Regions from separate parts of the Tumidithrix elongata BACA0141 genome, predicted to be linked through region 2. Evidence: riboswitches for the same ligand, from Rfam matches in the RefSeq annotation. Region 2 holds a riboswitch; each other region holds the start of a gene.
The links. A riboswitch is a leader RNA that binds a small molecule or an ion and turns the genes downstream of it on or off. The one in region 2 is predicted to bind cobalamin.

Region 1: linked by a shared signal. The riboswitch ahead of V2H45_RS22720 (HupE/UreJ family protein) and the one ahead of V2H45_RS07730 (DUF1636 domain-containing protein) in region 2 are both predicted to bind cobalamin.
Region 3: linked by a shared signal. The riboswitch ahead of cobG (precorrin-3B synthase) and the one ahead of V2H45_RS07730 (DUF1636 domain-containing protein) in region 2 are both predicted to bind cobalamin.

The regions. Positions count from the first base shown of each region.
Region 1 covers NZ_JAZBJZ010000141.1:3,136-11,181, forward strand. Annotated here, with positions in the region: gene V2H45_RS22695 (glycosyltransferase) at 1-416, opposite strand, end outside; gene V2H45_RS22700 (histone deacetylase family protein) at 599-1,537, opposite strand; gene V2H45_RS22705 (hypothetical protein) at 1,721-2,380, shown strand; gene V2H45_RS22710 (peptidylprolyl isomerase) at 2,561-3,661, shown strand; gene V2H45_RS22715 (PhoH family protein) at 3,673-4,620, shown strand; cobalamin riboswitch at 4,731-4,876, shown strand; gene V2H45_RS22720 (HupE/UreJ family protein) at 4,851-5,597, shown strand; gene V2H45_RS22725 (tetratricopeptide repeat protein) at 5,738-7,300, opposite strand; gene V2H45_RS22730 (metallophosphoesterase family protein) at 7,455-8,046, opposite strand, start outside.
Region 2 covers NZ_JAZBJZ010000022.1:25,082-33,127, forward strand. Annotated here, with positions in the region: gene rplF (50S ribosomal protein L6) at 1-405, shown strand, start outside; gene rplR (50S ribosomal protein L18) at 441-803, shown strand; gene rpsE (30S ribosomal protein S5) at 888-1,508, shown strand; gene V2H45_RS07705 (hypothetical protein) at 1,505-1,645, opposite strand; gene rplO (50S ribosomal protein L15) at 1,644-2,087, shown strand; gene secY (preprotein translocase subunit SecY) at 2,198-3,499, shown strand; gene V2H45_RS07720 (adenylate kinase) at 3,499-4,062, shown strand; gene infA (translation initiation factor IF-1) at 4,129-4,365, shown strand; gene V2H45_RS07730 (DUF1636 domain-containing protein) at 4,489-4,893, opposite strand; cobalamin riboswitch at 4,915-5,056, opposite strand; gene V2H45_RS07735 (anthranilate phosphoribosyltransferase family protein) at 5,109-6,161, opposite strand; gene V2H45_RS07740 (LysR family transcriptional regulator) at 6,290-7,279, opposite strand; gene V2H45_RS07745 (SDR family oxidoreductase) at 7,444-8,046, shown strand, end outside.
Region 3 covers NZ_JAZBJZ010000019.1:46,863-54,908, forward strand. Annotated here, with positions in the region: gene fusA (elongation factor G) at 1-1,348, opposite strand, end outside; gene rpsG (30S ribosomal protein S7) at 1,459-1,929, opposite strand; gene rpsL (30S ribosomal protein S12) at 2,049-2,456, opposite strand; gene tpiA (triose-phosphate isomerase) at 2,617-3,372, opposite strand; gene V2H45_RS06945 (glycosyltransferase) at 3,714-5,201, shown strand; adenosylcobalamin-variant (AdoCbl-variant) riboswitch at 5,327-5,398, shown strand; gene cobG (precorrin-3B synthase) at 5,461-7,104, shown strand; gene V2H45_RS06955 (precorrin-2 C(20)-methyltransferase) at 7,104-7,880, shown strand; gene cobJ (precorrin-3B C(17)-methyltransferase) at 7,877-8,046, shown strand, end outside.

The DNA of each region.
Region 1 (8,046 bases), on a different contig from region 2:
ACTTGAGCGATCGCGCGGTCGATCGAATCTAACAACGAGCCCATACTGACAAAATGGGCGATCGGGGTGTCAAAAAACGGGGTGAGATAGAATGGCAACCAATCGTAGGCAAAATTGACGATTAAGTCATAACTATCTTGCATTTCACGGGCATAGCTCCACAGATTCGCTAAAACCGAATTATTGGGGAAACTCACGGGATCGGTTCTTGTTTGATTTTGGGCAAAGCTATGCACTTCCCCTGGGATCGTGATCAATGGGATCGCCTGCGATTGAGAACCCACACAAGCTGCCAGATGAACCGTATGCGATCGCAACATCAGTTCCTTCGCTACGTTCTCAACGGTCAGCTCAACGCCCCCACCAACGCCAGAACCAAATGCACCGACAGGAGTTGAGATAAATAGAAGTCTCATAATTCTTTGGTTATCAGTTATCAGTTATCAGTTAGTTATCGGTTATCGGTTATCAGTGGAAAGTGAGGAGTTCCCCCTCCATAATCCTCCCTTTGTAACGTGGAGGGAACTGAATCTGTGGGGTAAAGAGCGTAAGTCCAACCTGTAAGTTAAGCCCTTGTATCTCGCAAGAGAGCCAAGGGCTAATCGCTAGCCAGACAAGTCCCCACAACAGCTAATACTGACTCAGCCAAACTAGTGTACTCATAGCCACCTTCTAAGCCAAATACAATTTTGCGGGTAAGCTGCAAACAGAGTTTTGTGAAAACGCCATAGTCTTGAGGCTTGAGGGACATACTCGCCAAAGGATCGCTGGAATTCGCATCAAACCCCGCACTGACAATGAGTAAATCTGGTTTAAAGTCTTGCAAAAAAGGGATGACACGTTGCTCAAATACGACCAAATATTCTTGAAGCGAGCAATTCGCTCTCATCGGTAAATTCAAGACATTGCCATGGGCTCCTGTTTCCTCAAGATCGCCTGTATAGGGATAAAAAGGGGCTTGATGGGTAGAAACATAGGCAAGATTTGGACGATCCCAAACGGCTTCTTGCGTGCCATTGCCATGATGCACATCCCAATCTAAAATCGCCACTCGTTGAATATTCGGAAAATCGAGGGCATAGAGTGCCGCGATCGCGGCATTCGAGAAAATACAAAACCCCATTCCCGTGTGAGCGCGGGCGTGATGCCCTGGTGGGCGGGCTACGACAAAAGCGGGTTCGTTTGAGGCTAAGACGAGATCGACCCCATCTAACCATGCGCTCACTGCCAATAATGCCACCTCATAGGTGCGGCTCGACGCGATCGTATCCCCATCAATATGACCACCACCCCGTTCGGATATTGCCTGCACGGCATCGATATATGCGGGTGTATGAAAGCGCTCTATCTCTTGCCGCAGGCGATCGCGTTGTTGAATCGGCGTAGGCTGTTTCCATGTCAAACGATTTGACAACTCAGAAGTTTTTAAAGCCTCGATAATTGCGGTTAATCGCCCCGAATTTTCAGGATGATAAACCCCAGTTTGATGTTCTAAAAACTGATCTGAGTAAATGATCGGAAATGTTGATAAAGGCATAGAGGGTGGGTATTCTAGGTGAATATCTGAGCCAATGCGATCGCAATTCAATTTAACGTTTAACCTAACGCTATACTTTAAGAATTATCCGTTAGGCATTGCATATTTACTTGATTGTTGTTTTTTATGTCTTGCTTGCTTGTCAATAGTAATTTCCCTTAAAAATGTCTAGTAACAAGCCCCGTGGTAGATACTCACCAGCCCAGCGATCACCTAGATAGTGCCATACTTTCAGTACCAGAAGAGCTTATCCCGCTGGTACGCGAGCTTTTTGCTCTTTATAAAAATGGACGCAAAGAAAGTGTTGTTAAAGCACTTTCAGATCTCATTCTGCAATTAAAGACTGAGCCAAAACATAGCGAAGATTTTTCTGTTATAGATTTTCCGCCCAACCCTCCTCGCAAGCCTAACTATCATGTGTTAGTCGAGCCAGAGGATATAGAGGATCCTGCCAGCTCAGATTTTTTAAAAAGCTGGGAAGACATCCTTAATTTACAACTTTATGTCGATACTGATATTTACGGTACATTAGACGCCGATCCTGTCGTCCCTGAAGGGATAGGTGAACCAAGTGAACCAGCGGTGACCATCGAGCACGAAGACGCGACAGATATTTACGTACAGTCTTGGTCAGAGATTGCCAAGAATATGTCTAATCTGCCTGATGACGTGTTTACTCGTCTCTGGAGTACCACGGAGGTCGCTAAAATTTTAGAATGCTCGTCCAGCATGCTGCGTCGTGCCAGAAAAGAATCGCGGTTGCCGCTTAAAGTCAAAGATCTAATCGTTGACTGTATTAGTCACGACGGCAAAAGAAGCCTCTGGTTTGTGCGTCCCAGTTAATTTTTTCTATAGCGATCCTTTTTGTTTGCGAACGTAGTACATCTAACCCATGCGGGCAAGATGCCTGCGCTACAAATTATTACAACTCATTGAGGATTGCGATAACGAATCATTTTATTTTTTTCTCTGGTTCCCAAATGTCCTAGCATTTTAGATGGCTAGTTCATTCATCTAGGTCTCATGGTTAGAAATAAATTCTTGGCAAATTGGTCGCTGACCGCAGTTGCGATCGCAATGACATTTTTGATAGCAATTGGGTGTGTGGTTTATCCTCAGCCTAGTTTTGCGGCTTTACCCAATAAAAGCGCGATCAAGGACGCAAGAGTTTTGCTACGAAATGCTTTACCCGTTGACAATCTGATCGTGCGGGAGATTCAGCTTAAATTAGAAGGCATGCCCCGCCAAGCCAATCTCAAACGCTGGAAAGGTCTAAGCAAAGATATCGATAGCATCCTGTCCAATGTGTCGCAAAAACGCGAGCAGATTTTGGCAAGTGTCATCCCAACGGCAAAACAATCAGCAGAAGAAAACCTCACCAGCCTCAACAACGTAGTTATTTCCCTCCAAGAAGCGATCGCCACCAAAGACAGAAACAACATCAAACCCCTGAGCGAAAAAGCACTGGAATATGTAGGAACGGTTGAGAGCCAAATGGTTCAAGCATTTCCCTTTGAAGTTCCCGCAAAATATGCAGGATTGCCCCAACTTAAGGGCAGAGCGATCGTCGAAATGGAAACGGAAAAAGGAAGTTTCACGATGACCTTGGATGGCTTTAGTGCCCCCGTCAATGCAGGTCAGTTTGTCGATTTGGTTCAACGGGGCTTTTACAACGGTTTGACCTTTAATCGGGCGGATGACAACTTCTTCCTGCAAGCTGGCGATCCTGCGGGTGAGGCAGATGGCTTTGTGGATCCCGCCACAGGTAAAGTCCGCACTGTGCCCTTAGAAATTCGCGTTGTGAATAAAAAAGATCCAGTCTACGAGCATACCTTTGATGAACTCGGACTGGTTGGCACGTTACCCGTACTACCGTTTTCTGCCTATGGTACTGTGGCAATGGCTCACCCTGGGAGCGATCCCAATGGTGGTTCCTCACAATTCTTTCTGTATTTGTTTGAGTCCGATCTCACCCCTGCGGGTTTAAATTTGATCGACGGCAACTACACGGCTTTTGGATATGTCACCACAGGTGAAGAAGTTTTGCGTAAACTAAAGCTAGGAGACAAAATTCTTTCTGCTCGCGTCATTAGCGGGTTAGAAAACCTCGTTACTAGCAAGTAATTTATAACCCCATGGGTGAATCCCAAACTTTCAGTCTGCCTAGTCCCAGTAGTGCCATACGTTTGGCAGGGACTAGGGGCGAAAACCTTAAATTAATTGCCCTTGAGACAGGCACGAAATTGGTTCTGCGCGGTCAAGATTTACTGATCGAGGGCACTGAACCAGAGATTTCTCTCTGTTTGCAGATTATTCGCGCCCTCAAGCAACTCTGGTCGCAAGATCGAGCGATCGCTTCGGTCGATATTTTGGCAGCCAAACAAGCTGTGGAAGAACAACGGGCGGAATCATGGAGCGATCGCCCAGCGATTACCAAGAACCATCGAGGTGGACAGATTCAGCCACGTACGCTCAAGCAGCAGCAATACGTGCGGGACATGGAAAACCACGATCTGATCTTTGGGATTGGACCGGCGGGAACTGGTAAAACCTTTCTGGCGGCGGTGGCAGCCGTCAAGGCATTGCAAAATCAGGAGTTTGAGCGTCTGATCTTAACTCGCCCTGCCGTAGAGGCAGGCGAAAAGCTAGGCTTTTTACCCGGCGATCTGCAACAAAAAGTAGATCCTTACTTGCGCCCTCTCTATGACGCTTTATACGAGTTAATGGATCCAGAAAAAATCCCCAGCTTGATCGAGCGTGGCGTGATTGAAGTTGCCCCACTTGCCTATATGCGAGGTCGCACGTTAAACAATGCCTTCATCATCGTGGATGAGGCCCAAAACACCACGATCTCCCAAATGAAAATGGTGCTGACGCGGCTGGGATTTAACTCTCGCATGGTGGTAACAGGGGATGTCACCCAAATTGACTTACCCCATCACCAAAAATCTGGGCTAAAAATGGCGCAAAAAATCTTGGAAGGGGTTGAAGGCATTGCTTTTAGTCACTTTACCAAGTCTGATGTCGTGCGCCATCCGCTCGTACAAAAAATTGTCGCTGCCTATGAGCTAGCCGAACATTAGCTTGCAAATTATTTCCGAGCCTTGTTTGTGAGAAAAAGTATTTAGCTGTCACAGTTGCCATAATTAAGAATTGCGTAGGCAGGATTGGGTACTTTCAAACGGTGATATCTTTATTAAGCTATAAAGTCGGTTCTGTCGGAATTTGACCGTCAGAGTTAACGGGGAAAGCTTGGTGTAAGTCCAACACTGTCCCGCAACTGTAATGAGGTCGCAAAAATCTCTGAGTCAGGATGCCCGCCGATGATCTTGCTCATTTCTATATCTGCGAGGCACAGAAAATGAATAAATTTAAGAATTCTCGGCTTCTTCCTTTTAATAAAGTTGTCTATAAGGCAGTCGGTTTATCTGCATTGTTTAGTGTTTTATTGCTGTCAGCCACACCAGCTTTTGCACACCATGCCATGGGTGGAAAAATGGCATCTAACTTCTTTGAAGGTTTTATGTCTGGTATAGCGCACCCCTTGATTGGACCCGACCATTTTGCATTTATTGTGGCAGTTGGTTTGCTTGCTGCGATCAAGCGGCAGGGACTGATGATTCCAATTTCGTTTGTATTATCTGCGATGCTTGGCACAGGGGCACATCTAGCCAGTATAAATCTCCCAGGAGTTGAGCTATTTGTTTCTGGCTCGATCTTGTTATTCGGTATTTTGCTGGTTGAGAAGGATAGATTTAATACTTTTGTCGTTGCAGGGCTTTCAGCGCTTGCAGGCATATTTCATGGTTATGCCTATGGTGAATCCATTTTTGGCGCAGAAACTACCCCTCTAATTGCCTATCTGATTGGATTTACAGTTGTGCAACTGGTGGTGTCACTCCTTGCATTTTGGATTGGTAGGGCAACCATCCTCAGGCAAAAAGCAGAGCAGCAATCTTCCATACAGTTGCGTTCTGCGGGTCTAGTGATTTCTGGTATTGGGCTAGCTTTCTTTGCTTCCCAAGTTGTTGCCGTTCTATTTCCAATTCCCAAAATCTAATCAATTCATCTAACTGCCTAAAATGCAGTTAGATCCCCAGTAACCTTGAAAATGTCAGAGAGTCTGGAAAGACAGTTGTAGTAACAATTCATGAATTGTTACTACAACTGTCTTTCTTAGTTTGAGATGAATCTATTGCTTTAGGTGATGCCCTGCAAGGCCTGTAAAGCCTGTCGGGTACGCTTTACCCACTCCGTATTATTGTCAGCTTCGTAGAGCCTCAATGCCTCTTGATAAGAGCGAATTGCGCTACTAATATCGCCTTGCATCGTGTATAAAGCCCCTAAACCAAAATGAGCCCTAGCGTAACTGGGGTTAAGAGAAATTGCCTTATTGTATGCGTCTAGCGATTCTCGCATTTTGCCTTGATCGGCAAGGGCTAAACCAAGACTCGTGTAATCAACCCATAATTCCTCTTTGCCATAGACGATCGCACGGGTAAAAGCCTCAACAGCGCCAGCACTGTCTCCTTGGGTGCGGAGTAGATTCCCTAGATTACTGTAGGCAACGTTATTTCTGGGATCGGACTCGATCGCTTTCCGAAACGCGGCGATCGCATCCACTGGTTTATTTTGGTCGGATAAGGCACGCCCGAGATTATTGTAGGCAGCGGCATATCTAGGGCTGAGATTAATCGCCTGCTCGTAGGCAGCGATCGCCCCACTTAGATCGCCTTGACGGCGCAAGGCTAAACCCAACCCATTATAGTTGGCTGCAACTTTAGGATTTAACTCAATACTGCGACGAAACATCTCAACCGCTTCAGGCGCTTTTTCTTTTTTTAGCAAGGCAGTGCCTAGCGCCGCGTACACATCAGCATTTTTATTGTCTTGCTCGATCGCCCGCCTGTAGGAAAGAATGGCTTGATCGGTGTCGCCTTTAGCATCGTAGGCAATCCCAATGTTGTAAAAAACGTTAGGGAAGCGATTGTTAATTGCGATCGCGCGTCTATATGCCTCTATAGCGCCATCATAGTCTTTGTCTTCATACAGGGCTATACCCAAGGAAAAATGAGCCGTCGCATACTGGGGCGCAAGTGTAATTGCCTGTCGAAATGCGGTAATTGCGCCCTTGCGATCGCCTTGGCGGCGCAAAACAGATCCCAGACCATTATGGGCAAGGGCATACTGCGGATCTAAACTTACCGCTTTCTGGAAGGCAGCGACAGCACCATCAAGATTATTGCGTTGTTCTTCAGCCAGACCGAGATTGTAGTAGGTCGAGGCTAAACTGGCATCTAGTTTGCTGAGACGAATGAATGCGTTGTAGGCATTAATCGCCCCCACCATATCGCCCCGTTTGTATAGGGCAATGCCGAGACCGTAGTAGGCGGGTGTATAGTTTTTATCGAGTTCGATCGCGCGTCGATGGGAAGCGATCGCCCCGTCAATGTCCCCTTGTTGCCGCAGCGTAACCCCTAAGCCATAATGGGCAGGGACAAAATTAGGATTGAGAGAGATTGCTTGTCGGTAAAGTGCGACTGCCTCAGTCAGTTTGTTTTGCTCTCTTAAGACATTTGCCTGTTCTACCAGTTTGATCGCCGCATTTGGATTTTGCTCGGGTTGTGTTTCCGTTGGCGTGGCAGTTTGAGCGATCGGCTCGGCAAATAGAGGGGCAGCTTGCGATCGGGCACCCACGGGCAGATAACTAACCAGTGAAATAAATCCAACCGTAGAAATCTTAGTAATCGCTTGCTTGATCATAAAATTTTTTGGATGTCCTTTTTGCTAGGATTACCGACACACCCATCCTAAACTATTCCCAGAAAACTTTTTCTCATCAATTCAGCTTAATTTTTGCCGCTAAATTTGGCTCAAAATGCTGCTGACCTCAGCGTGACAGAGGATATTTTAAGCCCTATGCCCAAGCCCATTTACGTTTTACGGGCTGTCTTTCCTCAATCGGCTTAACAGGTACAGCAATCTCTGAAAGCGGTAAAGATCTTACGGCTCGGGTAAAAACATTAATCTGATGCACGATCGCACGATCGATATCCAAGGCAGTCAGCCAACCACTTTTAGGATGATAAGCACCTGTGTCGATATCTAGCCAACCTATGCCTAGCGCGAGTTGCCCTGGATCGACTTCAGGAAAAATAAAGGTAATGGTATGCCCAGTGATGATCGTCTTGTTGGGGAAGTAAGGTTCCGTACTACGGTGAAATCGTTCCCTAATCCAACAAAACTCTTCTTCTCCTTGCTCTTCGATCGCCAAGTAAGGATTTAGACCCGCATGAACCAACCAAACATCGCCTAGATCGAGATACAAAGGCAGGTTTGACATCCAATCCAAATGCTCATCGAGCATACCTGCTTCGCCATAGCTTTCTAGGGTTCGCATGCCACCATTAACTAACCATCCATTCCAGACAGTTGAAGTATCGGGTGCAGCAAATGCTTCAATGCACATTTGCTCGTGATTTCCTTTTAGACAGAAATGACCCTGTTTC
Region 2 (8,046 bases):
GAAGGTGAAGTACTTGTTGTCAAGCGTCGCAACGATTTGCGTCCCGCTCGTCAACAACATGGTCTCTCTAGAACCCTTGTTGCCAACATGGTACAGGGCGTTTCGGAAGGATTTCAACGCCGATTAGAAATTCAAGGTGTCGGTTATCGTGCGGCTGTACAGGGCACAACCTTAACCCTTAACGTTGGCTATAGCATCCCTGTGAAGATAGAGCCACCTGTTGGCATACAGCTAGCAGTAGAAAATAACGTAAATATTGTCGTTACTGGCATTAGTAAAGAGGATGTTGGCAATACAGCTGCTCGCATTCGCGATGTACGTCCCCCCGAAGTATATAAGGGTAAAGGTATCCGCTATGCAGGAGAAGTTGTACGTCGTAAGGCTGGTAAGGCTGGCAAGAAATAACTAGGAGTCAAGGCAACAAAGCTAAGGGGTAAATCATGAAAATAGACCGTAAGCAAGCAACAAAAAGTCGTCATCAACGCGTCCGTCGCAAGTTGTCAGGTACACCTGAACGGCCTAGACTATCTGTCTATCGCTCTAACCAGCACATCGTGGCACAGGTAATCGACGACGTAGCTCAGCATACGCTAGTTGCAGCATCTACCCTCGATCCCGAGTTAAAGCCTGAGCTTAAGTCTACAGCGAACTGTGATGCCTCTGCTAAAGTGGGGGAATTGATTGCCAAAAGAGCGATCGCTAAAGGAATTACACAAGTTGTATTCGATCGCGGTGGTAACTTATATCACGGTCGCGTACAAGCCTTGGCAGAAGCTGCCCGTGAAGCAGGTTTAGAATTTTAGAAATCAGCTTAAATCGCTTAATTTTTAAATCTCTCGATAACTTAAATTACGATAATCAGTAACTAACTCATCCACATCAGAAAAATGGCAGAACGTAGAAATAGAGATAGTAAAGGCGCCCGTGATGGCGGCAGTGGTGGCGGCGAAGGCGAAGGCCGTGACGAAAAACGTAAAGGTAAGCGGAACGAAGCAAAGAAAGCTGAGCGTAGTCGCACAGAAAAGGAATCTGAGTGGCAAGAACGAGTAGTTCAAATTCGTCGTGTTACCAAAGTGGTAAAAGGCGGTAAGAAGCTTAGTTTTAGAGCGATCGTGATCGTTGGCAACGAAAAAGGTCAAGTTGGCGTTGGCGTTGGCAAGGCAAGCGATGTGATCGGAGCCGTGAAAAAAGGCGTGTCCGATGGTAAGAAGCATTTGATCCAAGTGCCCTTAACCAAGGCTAATTCTATCCCTCATCCTAGTAATGGGGTCGGTGGTGGCGCTAAGGTAATGATTCGTCCTGCATCTCCTGGTACGGGTGTAATTGCTGGGGGTGCGGTGAGAACTGTGCTCGAACTAGCAGGGGTTAAGAATATTCTGGCAAAGCAGCTAGGTTCTGATAATCCTTTAAACAATGCCCGCGCCGCTGTGAATGCATTATCTGCTCTACGGACTTTCAGCGAAGTTGCAAAGTCTAGAGACATTCCACTTGAGCATCTCTACAACTAAGCTAAGACTAAGTTTGGAGCAGGCAGTAAACGGTTATCAGTGAGCATCGAACGACGTGATTCTTGAATAACTGATAACTGCGGCGAAAAGCCAATCGTCAAAAATTGATAACTGATAACTGATAACTGATTAGCCATGAATTTAGAAGATCTCAGACCCCAAGTAGGGGCGAAACATCGTAAACGCCGCGTCGGTCGTGGTATCTCCGCAGGTCAAGGCGCAAGTTGTGGCTTTGGTATGCGCGGTCAAAAATCACGTTCGGGTAGACCGACTCGACCTGGCTTTGAAGGTGGTCAACTCCCCCTCTACAAGCGCGTACCAAAATTGAAGCATTTCCCAATTGTAAATGCGAAACATTTCACCGTTATCAATGTTGACAGCCTGAGTGAATTACCCGCAGGCACTGAAGTCACCTTGGAGTCGCTCATGGATGCAGGCATCGTTACCCAAAACGATGGTTCTCTGCGAATCCTTGGACGTGGTGAGATTGGTGTTGCTTTAAACGTTCACGCGCACTCATTTACTGCTGGTGCAAAGGCAAAGATTGAAGCTGCTGGTGGCACCTGCACGGAAGTCTAGTCGCTTGGTAAATTGCCACAATCCACAGTGATACAGAAAAATAGTATTCTGCATTACAATACAACAAAGACACTTATCTCTCTCTTACTAGCTTCAAGGTAGGTATAGCAATGGTAGTTAGCAAAGGGAAAAACCCTACTCCTCAAGAAACATTCCTACAGATGGCACAGGCAGCTGGTCTGCGCGATCGCCTTCTGATTACGATGGGCATTCTCGTTCTAATTCGCCTAGGTATTTACTTGCCTTTACCCGGCGTAGATCGCCAGATTTTTGGTGAGGTTGTCAAAAACAATGCTGTCGTTAATTTCTTGGATATCTTTTCTGGTGGTGGTTTATCCCTGCTGGGGATCTTCGCACTAGGGATCATCCCATTTATTAATGCTTCGATTATTTTGCAACTTCTGACTGCGGCATTACCTACCCTAGAAAATCTGCAAAAGAATGAAGGTGAGGCAGGTAGACGTAAGATCTCGCAGTACACGAGATATGTAGCTTTGGGTTGGGCATTGATCCAAAGTTTAGGCATTTCATTTTGGATACAGGGAGTTGGGGCAGCTACCCAACCTGGACCTGCCTTTATGATTGAAACCATGCTTGCTCTATCGGCAGGTTCCATGTTTGTGATGTGGGCTGGTGAGGTAATTACGGAAAAAGGTGTGGGTAACGGTGCATCTTTACTAATTTTTATCAGCATTGTTGCAGGCTTACCGAGATCTTTAGGCAACACGATCGCTTTAGCGCAACAGGATAGCTCTAGGGTTGGCGGCGTAATTTTGCTGATGGTGATCTTCTTGGTCATGATCGTTGGCATCGTATTCGTTCAAGAAGGAACCCGACGTATTCCAATTGTTTCGGCACGTCGTCAAGTAGGACGTAAACAGTTTAGAGAACAAGCGTCTTACTTACCGCTGAAGCTAAATCAAGGGAACGTAATGCCGATCATTTTTGCTTCCTCAGTTCTAATTTTGCCTGCTAGTATCGGTCAGTTTTCTAACAATCCTGTGCTGGCAAATATTGCAAACTTTCTTTCTCCCAATAGCTGGGGCTATGTTGTTCTCTATTTGCTTTTAATTTTAGGGTTTAGCTACTTTTACTCTTCGCTGATTGTTAACCCTGTCGATCTGGCGCAAAACCTCAAGAAAATGGGTAGTAGTATTCCAGGAATTCGCCCCGGAAAGACAACATCTGAGTATATTGCGGGTGTTTTAAATCGTCTGACATTTCTAGGTGCTGTTTTCTTGGGTGCGGTAGCGGTGATTCCTACTGCTATAGAACGAGCTACAGGTGTCACAACCTTTAGTGGTATTGGTGCAACGTCTTTATTGATCCTAGTTGGTGTAGCGATCGAGACATCAAAACAGATTCAGACCTATGTGATCTCTCAACGCTACGAAGGTATGGTAAAGCAATAATGCCTAAAATCATTTTGATGGGGCCACCTGGTTCTGGTAAGGGTACTCAAGGCGAAATCTTATCTGCGCTATGGAATGTGCCTCGGATTGCACCGGGGGACATTTTCAGAGCAGAGATCAAGCAGGGGAGCGAGTTAGGGCTAAGGGTCAAAGCTTTTAGCGACTCGGGTCGGCTTGTTCCTGATGAGGTGGTGATCGACGTCATGCGCACTCGTTTCAGTCAACCTGACACCCAATCAGGATGGATTTTAGATGGGTTTCCTCGTACAGTGCCACAGGCAGAAGCTCTTAACGATCTTTTGGCAGAGTTGGATCAAAAATTCGATCGCGTGATTAATTTAGATGTGCCCGAGCCAGTGCTAGTTGAGAGAATCCTTTTACGCGCTCAGGAGCAAAATAGGGCTGATGATACCGAAGAGGTGATTAAAAACCGCCTTGAAGAATATTATGCAAAGACAAGACCTCTGTTAGAATTTTACGGGACTCATGTTGTTCAAATTGATGGCATACCATCTTTAGAGAATGTGACAGAGGCTATTCAACAGCAACTAGTGATCGCTTAGCGATCGGGGACTTTCTCACAAAAGTCCCTATTGATTTTTAAACCAAGTTTTTAACGGAGAGGTTATTTGTCCAAGCAAGATGCAATCGAAATGGAAGGTACAGTGACTGAGTCACTGCCTAATGCCATGTTCAGAGTCGATCTGGATAATGGGTTTAACGTACTCGCTCATATCTCTGGTAAGATTCGTCGCAACTATATCAAGATTTTGCCCGGCGATCGCGTCAAGGTAGAGCTGACTCCCTATGATTTGACCAAAGGACGCATTACTTATCGCCTGCGCAATCAGGGTGGTAAAAAGTAGCCAATCCTAAATCTTTAAATCTAGATATTTGAAGCACAAAAATGAATATTGCTTTTCAGGCAAGTACTTTTAGATAGTTGATATCTTGTGAGTACTTGCCTTAGTTGTTGATATCAGAAAACTTTATCCAATGACTGCAAGCTCCTGCATCGGCGGAATTTTGGCGACAATCCCCTTTTTAAGCGGAGCAGGTCTTTCTGACCAAGGCAGGCTACCGTCGGATTGCGTAGCATATTTACTGGCACAGACTAAGATGGCTGATGCAGTAGTCGCGAGGGATGCCGCATCCACAGGGAGATCGCCAAACAAATAGGTGTATTTTCCTTCAGCGGCGATCGCTACAACACAGGGACGATTGCAAGCACTCATGCATTCAACAGACTGAATTAAGAAGTTTGAACTCAAACTCCAACTTTGATTGAGCTTGAGCAACTCGTCTAGTAGTAGCTGCCCGCCACTAGTACCAACCCGTTTGCCATCTTTCCAAATACTGGCACAGGTCGTGCAAACAAATAATTTATGAACCATCTATACCTCGCAGATGTATTTTTTTGTCGATCGCAATCGGCGGGCATCCTGACTTAGACAATTACTGCCTTTACAGTTGCGGGACAGTGTAGGACTTGCACCATACTTTCCCCGTTACCTCTAGTAGCTGATCCCTACCAGAACCGACCCCCTATCTTATAGCATTTCAACCAAATTGAATTGGATTCACGGCAGATTGAATTTAGGCTTTTCGCTCAGCAAGTAGTGAAGACGGCGATCGCTTCCTTAACATCCTTAAGTTTGCGCTCGGCGATGCCCGTGGTGAGAATTTCTTTGGCGCGATCGAGCCCAGACTGTAGATCGGCAGAAATACCATATAACCAGAGATAAAATCCACCATTCCAAATCGCAGACTGCATATATTCCGAGGGCTCGCCCTTGAGCGTAGACGCGATCGTTTGGGAAATTTCTAGTGCTTCCGCAATCTCCACATCTTTACCATGCAAGTTGTAGTCTCTGGCTGAAAGGGTCAATCGCTCAAACGCACCGCCACGGTGAATGCCAAGAATCGCGGTGCGATCGCGGGGTAAATCGACGCTTCCCTCTAAGCCTTTAATCGTGGCAAATTCAGTCACACCGCGCAGGGCAAATGCCTCGCGGATATTGGTTTCCGTAGGAGGATGTACAAACCCTGACACAGTTAGGGCTTTGCCTAGATAGGGAGCCCAAATTAGTTCTAGGGTAGCAAAGGGAGGTCTTTTTCCCACTTGCTCTCTAAATGGCACTATGCCCTGCGCCAAAGGAAAATGCCTGGGCAGATAGACAAAACCTAAATTTGTCTCGCTCAGGACTTGTCTCACCTGCGCTAAGGATAGCTGCTGCCAATTGACGCCTAAAGCCTGCCAGATATCGATCAGGGGTAAACCGTCCTTGGTGGGCATGCGATCGCCACCATGCAGGAGCGTGGGACAGCCTGCACTTGCCAAGATCAAACTTGCAATCGGACTGATGGGGGCTGTGCGCGATCTGCCATCATAGGGCGAACCCAGCACCAGTACGGTTCGCTTGGAATCAACCGCTTCGACTCTGCCGCCGAGATGGTCGTAGGCATCGAGCATACCAGCTAACTCAACACCCGTCGGTCGCTTAATGCGGTGGGCAATCATGAATGCGCCAATTTGTGCAGGTGTGGCTTCCTGCTCCAAAATCATCTTTGTGGCTAATTCTGCTTCTTGCCGACTCAGGTCTTTGCCTGTGTGTCTACCACTGCCAACCTTGCGAAGTAATTCACGAAAAACCTTACTCATACCCTTTGCCGTGATGTTGGATTAAATTCGTAGGTCGATCTATGTAATGAATCTACGGCTTACCAGTATGACATTACAAATGATTCGTTGGCATTGAAGCGATCTCGTGGTTGAATCTCCAGAAAAAGTTAGTGGGTCATGCGTTGGGGATTTGCAGCCAATAATTGGTTGCTAAGGGCTGACCTTGGGCTGGTATAAAATCCCTGCTCGCTGAGGATGCGATTTTTGGACTGGATTAACTCACAGGTCAACTTACGGAAATGATAGATTGGCGGAATTTGCAAGCGATCGCCTGTTGTTACCAAGACAATCTGACGGGTGAGCGTTGGCGCGACAATCTCGCGCACAGCTAACGAAGGATCGTTGCTCACATCTTTGAGAGCCGTAGCAGGTAAAAGCGCAATTAAGTCACCTTGTCGGATCACACCTCGAAAGGCATCCAGAGAATTAAGTTCTAGGACAGCATTGAGGTGCAGCCCCTGACGGTTAAATTGCTCCTGCACGAGACGTTGCAAACCGTAGCCATCCTTAAACACCACCTGATCGTGGCGATCGAGATCTTTCCAAGTTACTTGTTGGTGGCAGCTAAGAGGATGGTCAGCAGCCATCAGGACTTGGATTGACTCCTCATAGAGCAGATCGACCACCATCTCTGAGCTAGAGGTTAAAAAAGGATTATTCATCACCACAGCCAGATCGATCAGCCCGTCTTTGAGCACCTTGAGGGCGCGATCGCTGCCCAAGGTTGTTACCCGCAGTTGTACGTTGGGATAGGTTTTGGCAAAGCTCTGTAAAACAGGGGGCAATTGATAGGCACATGCTGAGGGAATCGCCGCCACACAAAGTTCCGTTTGCTTTCCTGCTTGCAAGTCATTTAGCTCTTGCTCGACATTTTTCCACTCTTGGCAGATTTTACGAGCATGGGGCAGCAGTCGCTCACCACCGATGGTTACCTTGGCACTGGCACCACGATGAAATAGCTGAATGCCTAAGCTTGCCTCTAAAGACTGAATTTGCCTGCTCACCGTAGACTGGTTGACATCACATTTTTGTGATGCCTGTTGAAAACTACCTGTCTCAACCACAGCTAAAAATGCTTGTAACTGCTCCAACCGCATGGAAACTTAAGGAATATTTGGGTAATTAAGAAAGTAAGGTTTTTTGCCGGGTGGTTTAGTACGGAATGATACATTCCCTTCCCTTTTAGCTATGTCCTTAGCTGCATTCGCGCCATCGCGATCGCTTGTATGCTTAGGGTGAGGATTTACGCAAAATTCAACCTATGAAAACGGTTTTGATCACTGGGGCATCGACAGGAATTGGTAAAGCAACGGCTTTGGAATTTCAACAAAGGGGATGGAATGTTGTCGCCACGATGCGATCGCCAGAAAAAAACACTGAACTCGCTAATCTTAGCCACGTTCTCTGTTTGCGCCTTGATGTTACCGATCTTGACTCCATTCAGCAGGCTGTAGAAACGACGATCGAAAGATTTGGAGCGATCGATGTTTTAGTGAATAATGCGGGCTATGGGCTGGTCGGAGTGTTTGAAGCTTCGGAGCGATCGCAAATAGAACGTCAGTTCGCCACCAATGTCTTTGGGCTAATGGATGTCACACGCGCCGTCCTCCCCCATTTTCGAGAACGGAAACAAGGTGCGATCGTCAATGTCGCTTCAATTGGTGGTCGTCTTACCTTTCCTCTCTATAGCCTCTATCATTCCACCAAATTTGCTGTCGAAGGTTTCTCAGAAGCCCTGCAATACGAACTCAAACCATTCCAAATCAGAGTGAAGCTGATCGAACCTGGTGCAATTAAAACGGATTTTTACAGTCGTTCCGCCGATATTATGTCTCGACCAGGATTAACTGCTTACGATCGCTTT
Region 3 (8,046 bases), on a different contig from region 2:
TCCCAGAAATAACGGTCTGGTTAGTCTCAGGGTCAACCATGACTCGGAATGTAGGATCTTCTTCTGATAAGGCTTGTAAAGCCTTGGATAGCTTTTCCATATCTTGCTTTGTCTTGGGCTCTACTGCCACAGAGATAACTGGCTCTGGAATAAATAGAGATTCCAAAATAACTGGGTTGGCATCATCCGACAGCGTATCACCTGTAAATGTGTCTTTCATCCCCAGCACAGCACCCAAGTCACCTGCACGCATTTCATCGACTTCAATACGGTCATCAGCTTTCAAAATAATCAAGCGAGAGATGCGCTCTTTCTTGTTCTTACTAGAGTTCAGAACGTAGGAACCTTTCTTTAAGACACCTGAATAAACTCGGATGAAGGTAAGGCGACCATAGGGGTCAGACATAATTTTGAATGCCAAAGCAGACATAGGGGCACTATCATCTGCCTCACGAGTTGTCAGGCTACCATCTGGTAGCGTGCCTTGAATAGGAGGTACATCAATTGGAGCAGGAAGATAGTCAATCACTGCATCTAAAAGCAACTGTACGCCTTTATTTTTAAAAGCAGAGCCGCAAACAAGAGGGACAATGGTTCCTCTGAGCGTGCCTAGACGCAAGCCTGCTTTGATCTCTTCTTCAGTTAACTCAATCCCTTCTAAGTACTTTTCAGTAAGAGCATCATCAGTTTCAGCAACAGATTCAATCAGCTTTGTGCGAAACTCATTGGCTTTGTCAAGTACTTCTTCTGGAATGTCAGTTTCAAGAATATCTTTGCCAATTTCATCTTTATAGATGTAAGCGCGCATCTTGACGAGATCGACAATGCCTCGCAGATCGGCTTCACTTCCGATGGGGATTTGGATCGGGACAGCATTTGAGCGCAAGCGATCGCGAATTTGTCCGTAAACTTTGTAGAAGTTCGCACCAGTGCGATCCATCTTATTGACAAATACAATACGTGGCACTTTATAGCGATCGGCTTGACGCCAAACAGTTTCTGACTGGGGCTGAACGCCACCAACAGAGCAGAATACTGCGATTACACCATCCAAAACGCGCATGGAACGTTCGACTTCAATCGTGAAGTCAACGTGACCGGGCGTATCAATAATGTTGATTTTATGATCCTTCCAGCTTGTGGTGATCGCAGCTGCTGTGATGGTGATGCCGCGTTCGCGTTCTTGCTCCATCCAATCAGTTACTGCGGTGCCTTCATGGACTTCACCCATTTTATGTACAACACCGGAGTAAAACAAAATACGCTCTGTAGTAGTGGTTTTTCCAGCATCAATATGAGCTGCAATCCCAATGTTGCGTACTTTATCTAGAGCAATGGTTCGTGCCACGACGGTTTCCTCGTATTTGTCAGGAATTGAAAATTTGTATTAAGAATAATATAGCAACTTAACGGAGCGCAAAGATATAAATCTTTACTAGGTAAGTGCTACAGAGTGAATTAATAGCGATAGTGAGCAAAGGCTTTATTTGCTTCAGCCATACGGTGGGTTTCTTCACGCTTGCGAATGGTTGCACCCGTTTCGTTGGCAGCATCCATTAGCTCGTTGGCTAACTTGCTTGCCATGCTCCGACCGGGACGAGAGCGAGAATATTGCACTAGCCAACGCAGGGCAAGGGCAACACCGCGATCGCTGCGAACTTCCATGGGCACTTGATATGTTGCACCACCAACCCGTCTTGCCTTGACTTCCACGAGGGGAGTGGCATTGCGAATAGCGCGATCGAAGACCTCAATCGGAACGCTACCAGTCCGTTCCGCAACAGTATCCAGTGCCTCATAAACGATATGGGTAGCAACAGATAGCTTGCCACGGGTCATAATGCGCCTAATCAGCATATTAACTAAGCGACTGTTATAGACAGAATCAGGTGGGGTGACGCGCTTGGCGACTTTAGTACGACGAGACATTTTACTGAGTGATGAGGTTTAAGTTTGTTGTAATTGAAAAGCTTTCACTTTGAGAATATTCGCCACTTGTCATTTGCTTTAACGTATCGACGATGAGCGAATGATAAGCCTTGAATGGACTATCTCTTCTTTCCGGCGGGTGCAGCGGCCTGACCGGGCTTAGGTCGCTTAGCACCATATTTAGAACGTCCTTGCTTGCGATCTTTGACACCCGCTGTATCTAGTGTGCCGCGAATGATGTGGTAGCGCACACCGGGTAAATCTTTGACACGACCGCCGCGAATCATCACAACAGAGTGCTCTTGCAAATTATGCCCAATACCAGGAATGTATGCTGTTACTTCAAAACCAGAAGTTAGGCGGACTCTTGCTACTTTTCTCAGGGCAGAGTTGGGCTTTTTGGGGGTGGTGGTGTACACACGCGTACAAACGCCTCTGCGCTGGGGACAGCTCTTGAGGGCAGGAGACTTGGTTTTCTGGTTAGTATTCTGGCGCTCACTACGAATGAGCTGCTGGATAGTGGGCATAAAAGTTTATTGTGCTTGCGGTTTTATAGTGTAAATCAACAGCACATCATCTTAACAAAATATGCTAAATTAAGTCAATTTTTTAACAGCAAATTTTCTTGAGTTAAGTTTTTATTGGGGTGCTGTATCTGTGGTTAAGCTTGAATATTGCAGGATGGGTTTAGGGACTTTGGTAGTTGACAATGCGAGCAAAGCCTGTGGCATCAAGGCTTGCGCCACCCACTAACACACCATCAATTTCAGGTTGTGCCATGATTTCGTCAATATTCTCAGGTTTTACTGAACCACCATACTGAATTGTGACATCAGGATTGCTCAGTTTGCTGCGAATTAAACGAATCACGCGATTGGCTTCGGCAGTTTCACAGGTGTCTCCTGTACCGATCGCCCAGATTGGCTCATAGGCAATAATCAAATTTTGCTGATCGACTTCTTTCAGTCCATATTCTAACTGAGAAAAGATCCATGCTTCGGTTTCATTGGCATCACGTTGTTGCTTGCTTTCTCCCACACATAAGATGGGAGTGATACCGTGCTTTTGAGCGGCTTTTAACCTTTTGTTTACCGTTTCGTCGGTTTCACCAAAAAACTGTCGTCGCTCACTATGACCAACGATCGCAAACTTGATCCCCAATTCAACCAGCATGGGGGCGGCAATTTCACCGGTGAATGCGCCACAATCGGTCCAATGCAGGTTCTGGGCGCCGATATGGATGCTAGGTGATGTGACCGAACTTGCGACTACTTGCGAAATCGCTAGATCGGTAAATGGGACACAAATAAGGATTTGCTGGTTGGTTACGCTTGCGGCTTTTGCTGTAGCGTTAAGCTGTGCTGGGAATTCAGCAAAAAAGGCTTTTGCTTCAGACTGGGTTTTGTACATTTTCCAGTTGCCAGCAATGACGATCTTACGCAATGCTTGATTACCCCTGAATGTAAAAATTTAAAACGGTTAAGTAACTTTCTAGTTTACCGAAAAAGTGTATTTAACTCTCAGGAATTGGGTTAACCATGTCAAAACAACCATTAACCCAATTTTTTAAGAAGATTTCCAAGGTTAAGAATTTAAAACTTGAACAGGCTATGCCCCTATCTCACGTAAGAAGTGATTAGGGAGAAACTGAAAACTGCCCGTAAAACAACCTAGGCGATCGCTCATTCATATTTTATCAATGTCTTGCAAGGGATGAATTGAGTTACACTCAAAATCGTGTTTCTACAAAGCTTGTGCAAGATAAGTGAATAATTTTTAAGTTGATGGATAAGTTTAAAGACAAGATTCAGTTATATTTTGAGCAAATTGCGCCTGATTTAGATCGGTGGAGCGATCGCAACCGTTATTACTATAGAGATATCCAAAAGTTACACCAATACTTGGTTCCCAAGGGCAGTAAAGTCCTAGAAGTTGGCTGTGGTACGGGAAGTCTACTTGCTGCGGTAAAGCCAAGCTTAGGTGTAGGTATTGACTTTTCCCCATCTGCTATTGAGATCGCCAAAGATAAGTCTCAAACCAGCCATCAGGAATCTCAGACTTCTGGCTTAAGTTTTTACTGTCTTGATGCCGAAACTCTCACACCAGAAGATTTAAACTCAGAGAAATTTGATTTTATTCTGCTAGCAGGGGTTCTGGGTTATCTCAACGATATTCAGTCAGTACTCGATCGCCTCCAAGCCTTTTGCCATCCGCGCACGCGGATCGTTCTTGTCTTCCATAATTATCAATGGGAGGGTCTTCTACATTTTGCCGAACTGATCGGACAACGACGTCCGCAACCTCCACAAAATTGGCTTTCCCAACATGATGTACTGAACTTACTGATGGTTACTGGTTATAGTACGGTTAAGATTGGGAAGCGATTCCTTTTCCCAAAGTGGATTCCGTTGCTTGCGAACTTTATCAACCGTTATATTTGCCAACTGCCAATCATTGATAATCTCAACCTCACGAACTATATTATTGCCCGCCCTTCAATTTCCAGCGCTACCGAGGCGATCGCTAACTACTCAGTAACCGTGGTGATCCCAGCGCGAAATGAAGCAGGAAATATTCAAGCTGCTGTAGATCGCATGCCTGCATTGGGCAAACATACAGAAATTATTTTTGTGGAAGGTCACTCGCAAGATAATACTTGGGAAGAGATTCAACGAGTTGTTGTTGAAACGCAAAGAGTGGAAGAAGAGAATGGTTCCGGACAGTTCTCCTTTAAAATCATGCAGCAAAAAGGCAAGGGGAAAGCCGATGCTGTGAGATTGGGATTTGCCGAGGCAACGGGCGACATTCTGATGATTCTCGATGCCGACTTAACTGTTCAGCCCGAAGACTTACCTCAATTTGTTCAAGTTATCGCACTGGGTAGAGGCGAATTTATTAATGGTTCTCGACTAGTTTACCCTCGATCTGGAAAGGCGATGCCTTGGTTGAATACGTTGGCGAATAAATTCTTTGCTAGGGCATTCTCATATTTACTTGGACAATCGCTCAAAGACACCCTATGTGGAACAAAGGTGTTATGGCGCTCTGACTACGAACGCATCGTCGCCAATCGCAGCTATTTTGGGGACTTCGATCCATTTGGGGACTTTGATTTGCTGTTTGGGGCGGCAAAGCTAGGTCTACATATTGTGGAAGTGCCTGTAAGGTATCAGCCTCGCACCTATGGACAATCTAATATTGCCCACTTTAAAGAAGGCTTGGTGCTTTTACGCATGTGCTTATATGCCGCTCAAAAAATTAAGTTCATCTAACTACCCGATGAATTTCTGGTTTTCTTGCTGTGAAGGCTGAAAAATTACAATATGACCCAAGATTTCGTTAAGAAAAGTGCCGATCGCAGGCTTTTGGTAGTCAGCTTGTGATAGGTTTCAAAGACTGGGGGACGGGAAAGTTTGGTGTGATTCCGACGCTGTGCCGCAACTGTAAAAGCCAGAATGCCGATCCTCTAAGTGTTTGATGCTTAATGTTTGAATCTTAGTTCCCTGCGTCGCACAGGGAGGAGATAGTTCGTTGTCACATTCTAAACAAATACCCGAATTGCAGATTGATATAAACGCGAAATTACCAATCTGCCCAGGCTTATTTTATGGTTCCGTTGCCAAAGATGGCGTTTTGATGCGTATGCGGGTTGTGGGAGGAATTCTCGACCAGCCGCAGTGTGAAGCGATCGCCGACCTGACCGAGCGCTATGGGGATGGTTATGTCCAAGTGACCAATCGCGCCAATCTCCAAATTCGAGGGGTTCAGACAGCGATCGCCCCAGAAAGCTTTCGCCACTTACAAACCTTGGGTTTAGCGCCTCGCGAGATCGGCATCGATCCGATTCGCAATATGATGATAAGTCCTACGGCAGGGATCGATCCCCAGAGTCTGCTTGATGTTCGTCCTTTGGTAAAGGCTTGGGATGACTATTTGCAAACCCACCTCGAACTAGTCAACCTATCCCCTAAGTTTAGTGTTTGCTTTGATGGCGGGGAATCCGTTTCAGTCCGACATCTTCGCAATGATATTACCTTCGTCGCCGAGCAAAAAGCCGAGCAAATAAATAATCAGGAATTGGGCGATGCTTCAGGGATTTTGTTTCGGCTACATTTGAATGTAGAAGCCGATCGCACAGGCATGACAAACGTTGCGATCCCGCCAGAGCGAACGGTGTCTCTGTTAGCCGCCCTCGCTCAAGTGTATCTGGACTATATCGATCTGAAACGTGAAGCCTATCCCAGCAATCGTAAGCCCCGTCTGCGCCATCTTTTATCCGATTGGGGCGTAGAGCATTATTTGGAACGGGTGCAACAACTTCTATCTTTTCCTCTAACAAGGAGTGAAGCTTCCCCAGAGGCGATCGCTGACGAATCCTTTGACAAACCCTTCGCGCATCTTGGTAGTCACGCCCAATCTCAGCCAAACCTGTTTTATTTGGGAATTGCCTTGCCCCTTGGGCGCGTCACATCTTCCCAGTTACGTCGCTTAGCAGTGCTAGCGCAAACCTATGGTGGTGGGGAATTGCGGTTAACCCCTTGGCAAAATATTCTGATCGCAAATATTCCCAGCGATCGCCTACTGGCTCTACAAACAGAGATTGCTGACTTGGGGCTGCACTGGTCAGCTACGCGCTTAGATAGTGCCATGGTTTCCTGTACGGGACGAGGGGGCTGTGCGTCAGCCGCGACCCATACCCAAGACCATGCTCTAGAACTCGTGAAAACTTTAGAGTCTCAAGTGAGCCTAGATCGACCGATCGAGATTCATTTTAGTGGTTGTACTAAGTCCTGCGCTCAGTATCGGCACAGTGACATTGCCTTGGTGGGAACTGAGATTGTCAAGGAGGAGCGATCGCTCGAAGCCTATGACATTTATGTGGGAGCAAGAGATAAATTCCTGAATTCATCCTTTGGACGACCGCTATTGCGAGCAGTGCCCGTCGAGGAAATTCCTGTGGTTGTGGAACGGATGTTGCAGGTGTATCAACAGCAGCGATCGCCGGATGTAAATCTGTCGCCCCAAACGCCGTTTAGTCCATCCTTCAGACAGTTTGTAGATGGTTATTCTATTCCCCAGTTGCAGGAACTCTTTAATTTGGGATTGAGCGATCGTGACGATTCCAGAGAAGTCGGCAAGGAAATTGTAAATGCATTAACAAGTGAGAATTCATAATGATCGACTCCGAGATAGATCCAGAGATAAATCCTGAGATAAATGCTGCTGATGGAGAGCACGATCGCACTCCTCAAACAGGTCGCCTCTATGGCTTGGGGATTGGTCCGGGCGATCCAGAGCTGATCACACTCAAAGCCTATCGAATTTTACAATCAGTACCCGTGATTGCCTATCCCACCATGGAAAATGGTAAGGTGTTAGCGAGAGCGATCGTCGCCGACTGTCTGCGTGCCGATCAAATCGAAATTCCCTTGCCCCTGCCCTTTAGTCCAGTTCGCTCTTCTCAACCCTACTACGATCTAGCTGCCGAAAAATTGGCAGGTTATCTCAGTAACGGTCAAGATGTGGCAGTCCTGTGTGAAGGAGAACCATTTCTATATGGCTCCTTTATGTATCTATTTAATCGCTTGTCAGGGCAGTTTAAAACAGAAGTCGTTCCAGGAATTTCTTCTACAATGGCGAGTGCATCGGCATTGGGAGTTCCTTTGACCTATCGCGATGATGTATTGAGCATTATGCCTGCGACGCTCTCAGCCGAAGTTTTACGCGATCGCCTTGCGGTTGCTGACTGTGCAGTGATCATCAAACTAGGTCGTCACTTCAGTAAAGTGCGGGATGTCCTCGTAGAGTTGGGATTATTCTCAAGGGCACTGTATATCGAACGGGCGACGATGCCAAATCAAAGAATTGTAGCGATCGCGGAAGTCGATCCCGCCGAAGTTCCCTATTGGTCGCTAGTTGTGATCCCCAGTCAACAAAAGTCAGTGTCATGAAGCCTTCAGATCCTGTCTTTCCAACGCTTGCAGTCGTGGTGCTTGGGCAAAATAGCGTTCCCACAGCAAGGCAATTCATGGCTGCTCTACCCAATTCCATTCTCTATGGCTTGGTGGGGCGAACAGAGGGTGTGGATATCAGCTTCAGCGATTTCGGCGAAACGCT